One region of the Enterobacter wuhouensis genome, then DNA from elsewhere that is predicted to be linked to it. Evidence: predicted binding sites of a transcription regulator. Region 1 holds the regulator's gene; the other holds the start of a gene.
The links. Region 1 encodes PurR, which represses purine synthesis genes. Its sites were predicted from a motif close to CANGCAAACGTTTGCNTG; they were not measured.
Positions count from the first base shown of each region.

Region 1 (2,201 bases):
GTCATCAAGGGAGCCCCCACCATCACGCCGATCGCATAGGCGCTGATCAGCATACCGGCAGCCGGGATTGAGACGTCTACGCCCCGGGCGATAACGGGCAGTAACCCCATAGGGGAGAATTCAGTGGTGCCGATCCCAAAAGCGCCAATCGCCAGGGCCAGCAGAGGAAAATTGATTTTCATGGGTCAACTCCGGATGCCGTGTCGGAGTGCGACACAGGAATAAGAAGTCAAAAGCATGACATCAATCACAAAAAATGAGAAGTTAACATTTTGGCAAAAGATTTTTGCCGGAGAAGTAACAATCGGGGCAAGTTCGGAGAGAGCAAGCGCTCCCCCCGATTAAATCAGTGCAGTACAGCCGTCAGACCCGCAGCAACAATCAGAGCCAGCACGATAACGGTGGTGGTCAGCGAAAACTTAAGATCGGTACTCATCAATTTTTCTCCTTTTAATCACCCTACGAAAAGTGAGCTTGCTCATTTTTACACAGTTTACGTCAAAAATCTTCCAGGATTTAAACTGATATCCACTTTAGCTCTTCCCCTTTTCATCAAGATAGGACAAAATTCCACGCTAAATTTATTAGCGTACCGGCCATTGACCCCCTCCTGACGTCCTGTGTCGTTTTCCCGGCGTGTCGCAATTCCAGATTGCGTAATAAGGGTGAGAGAAGGCAAACGTTTACCTTCATGTTTTTCAGGAGCTTAGGATATGGTCTGGAGTGACATTTAATGGCAACAATAAAAGACGTAGCAAAACGCGCAAACGTTTCCACTACAACCGTATCACATGTAATTAACAAAACCCGCTTTGTTGCTGAAGAGACGCGCAATGCGGTCTGGGCCGCTATCAAGGAACTGCACTACTCGCCGAGTGCGGTGGCGCGCAGCCTGAAGGTGAATCACACCAAATCTATCGGCCTGCTGGCTACCAGCAGCGAAGCGGCCTATTTTGCCGAGATTATCGAAGCGGTTGAGAAAAACTGCTTCCAGAAAGGCTATACCCTCATTCTGGGGAACGCGTGGAACAACATTGAAAAACAGCGTGCCTATCTGTCGATGATGGCGCAAAAGCGCGTCGATGGCCTTCTGGTCATGTGTTCCGAGTACCCGGAGTCCGTGCTTTCCATGCTGGAAGAGTACCGCCACATTCCGATGGTGGTGATGGACTGGGGCGAAGCGCGAGCCGACTTCACCGACTCGGTGATTGATAACGCGTTTGAAGGCGGCTACATGGCAGGCCGTTACCTGGTGGAACGCGGCCACCGCGAGATTGGCGTGATCCCAGGCCCGCTGGAGCGAAATACCGGCGCAGGCCGTCTGGCCGGCTTTATGAAAGCCATGGAAGAAGCGCTCATCACCGTGCCGGAAAACTGGATCGTGCAGGGTGACTTTGAGCCAGAATCGGGCTATCGCGCCATGCAGCAAATTGTCTCCCAGCAGCACCGCCCGACTGCGGTCTTCTGCGGTGGGGATATCATGGCAATGGGTGCCCTCTGCGCGGCGGACGAGCTGGGTCTGCGCGTGCCGCAGGATATTTCCGTGATCGGGTATGACAACGTGCGTAACGCCCGCTTCTTTACGCCGGCGCTGACCACTATCCACCAGCCGAAAGATTCGCTGGGCGAAACGGCCTTCAACATGCTGATGGACAGGATCGTCAACAAGCGTGAAGAATCCCAGTCCATCGAGGTCCACCCGCGCCTTATCGAGCGCCGTTCCGTTGCGGATGGCCCGTTCCGCGACTACCGTCGTTAATCGTTTTACGGGAGCCAGCTACGCTGGCTCCCGTAACCACTCCCGATTAAGCGTTTCGCTGTCGCCCAGGTAATCCAGCAGCCAGGCCATTGCGGGCGACACGTCATTTTGCTGCCAGGTCAGGCAGCAGGCCGCATCCGGGAACGGGTTCTCCAGCGTAAGCGCCACCCATTCTCCGGTATCGATACGCGGACGCGCAAAATGAACCGGCACCATTCCCACGCACAAACCGGCGGAAAGGCAGGTTGCTGAGGATCCCCAGTCAGGGGCAACGACGCGACGCTGGTTGTCCAGCAGCCAGGTAATACGCTTCGGCAGCGAGCGCGACGTATCCTCAAGCACCAGCGACGGCCAGCTGCGCAGCGTGTCGTCGCTCAGCGGCCCTTCCATCGCCGCCAGCGGATGATGGCTCGCCACCACGCAGTTCCAGCTCAGCATGCCC
Region 1 is NZ_CP142124.1:2,064,915-2,067,115, reverse strand. Features, by position in the region: gene VPX56_RS09910 (MFS transporter) at 1-182, opposite strand, end outside; gene cydH (cytochrome bd-I oxidase subunit CydH) at 347-436, opposite strand; gene purR (HTH-type transcriptional repressor PurR) at 734-1,759, shown strand; gene punR (DNA-binding transcriptional activator PunR) at 1,778-2,201, opposite strand, start outside.

Region 2 (2,201 bases), 840 kb from region 1:
AAACACGGTGTGCCCGTCGTGCCCGCGCGCGCCAACCAGCGACACTTCGCCGCTGAAGTTTATGCCCTGCTCAACGATGCACTCGCCGTAGCAGTCGTCCGGCAGCTCTGCAGTTTCATCGGCGCGCAGGCGCCACTGCCCGCGGCCGTCATAGCCGCCCACGCGACGCTTCACGATCGCCAGCTCGCCCAGCATGGCGAAGACGTCATTCCACTCGCTTTTGTCGGACAGGAGCTGCCACGGCGCGGTCGCCAGGCCGAGCTTGTCGAACAGCTGTTTCTGCGTCAGGCGGTCGGCGATGATTGGGAACACGTCGCGGTTCACGAAGGCGTTATGGCGCGCCAGCTCGCGGGTCAGCGCGGTTTCCGGCCAGCGTTCAATCTCGGCGGTGATCACGCTCTGGTGGAACGGCACGGCTTCCGGCTCGGCGTCCAGCCCGACGGGCCAGACGGCAATGCCCAGCGGCTCGCCGGCCTGACGCAGCATCCGGCCTAGCTGGCCGTTGCCGAGGACGCATACCTGCTTCATGCATCACCCCGCGGGTCAGGGTTATCAAGCACCTCGTCGGTCTGGGCTTTACGCCAGTCCGCCAGACGCTGACGCAACGCTTTATCGTGCGTCGCCAGAATTTGCGCCGCCAGCAGGGCGGCGTTTGCGGCACCCGCTTTGCCAATTGCCAGCGTGCCGACAGGAATGCCGCGCGGCATCTGGACGATAGAGTAGAGGCTATCCACGCCGCTTAGCGCGGCGCTTTGCACCGGGACGCCCAGAACCGGCACCAGGGTTTTAGCGGCAATCATGCCCGGCAGGTGTGCTGCGCCGCCCGCACCGGCAATAATCACCTCGTAACCGTTCTCTTCGGCGCGTTCGGCGAAGCTAAACAGTTTGTCGGGGGTACGGTGCGCGGAGACCACTTCGACGTGGTGCGGAACATTCAGGATTTCAAAGATTTCGGCGGTGAACTGCATGGTAGCCCAGTCGCTTTTGGACCCCATCACGATGGCGACACGCGCCGGATTATTGCGGGAAGACATGCGTCTTAAAACTCCTGTGGTGCGAAACACACTGCTTTCGAGGGCACAGAGAATAGCATGTAATACGGGCAAGGAAAACGGTTGCGCGGTTAAAAGGTGAGCCGTTGTGGGCGGGAATGCATAACAAAACAGACCGCATTTGGCGGTCTGTTTTAGGCGTTTACTGAAGATCCCCTGCGGTCAGGTTTTCTTTGTCGAACGCGTGGCTGACGTCAATATGATTCACCATGCCGGTGTCCATATTTGAGCCTGCTTCGGGCATGGAGAAGCGATTCTCCGCCGCCATTGCGCCAGTGGACACGAAAGCTGCTAACAGCAGGGCGCTCACGATGCTGATTTTTTTCATTCTCTGTTCCTTCCTCATCGTCTTGTCGCTGTCGCAAGTCTCAACTGGCGGCACGGCAATCTGTGTTCTTATTTAGTCAGTTCTGCAGTCATGTGTACGCGGTTGTTGAACTGTGCGCTGGTGATTTTGTAAGAGGCACCCTGTTCAGCGGCCTGGGCAGCAATTTTCGCTTCTGCACGGTCGAGAGTTGAACCGGTCGCGCTAATGCTCTGTGCGAAAGTACCGAAAGAAACCAGGGAGAGAGCCGCAACTGCAACGAAAGTTTTGATAGATTTCATGGTCGTATTCCTTAAGTGTTTTGTTTGGGATAGGGCGTGTTGCCCTGATGTGATAAATAATAGACCGACCACGGAGTGATTAAAATCGAAACAATTTGCCGATATCATTCAAAAAAAATGAATATGCTTGATCATTTAGTGCGGTGGGGTATTTAGAAAGGAAAGGCGATCAGCTCAACGCCCTGCGGCGTGACTTTGACCATTGACCCCTCAGTGTGCCACGCGCCCAGCACTACGCGGTGGGCGGGTTCGCCGTTGGCGATAAGGGAATGCACGTCAGGACGATGGGTATGCCCGTGGATAAGCCACTGGACGCGATGTTTTTCCATCACGTCGACAACCGCCTGCGGGTTCACGTCCATGATGGTCATGGATTTACTGCTGTTGGCGGCTTTGCTGCCCGCGCGCATTTTTGCGGCGATACGGCTGCGGATAAACAGCGGCAGTGCCAGGAACAGCCTCTGGATCCACGGTGTATGGACCTTGGCGCGAAACGCCAGGTAGCCGGTATCGTCGGTGCAGAGCGTATCGCCGTGCACGATC
Region 2 is NZ_CP142124.1:1,226,350-1,228,550, forward strand. Features, by position in the region: gene purK (5-(carboxyamino)imidazole ribonucleotide synthase) at 1-528, opposite strand, end outside; gene purE (5-(carboxyamino)imidazole ribonucleotide mutase) at 525-1,034, opposite strand; gene VPX56_RS05855 (hypothetical protein) at 1,195-1,380, opposite strand; gene VPX56_RS05860 (YdgH/BhsA/McbA-like domain containing protein) at 1,449-1,658, opposite strand; gene lpxH (UDP-2,3-diacylglucosamine diphosphatase) at 1,811-2,201, opposite strand, start outside.
Region 2: purE (5-(carboxyamino)imidazole ribonucleotide mutase) is a predicted target of PurR. The motif match lies at 1,105-1,122, and genes of this name have one in related genera.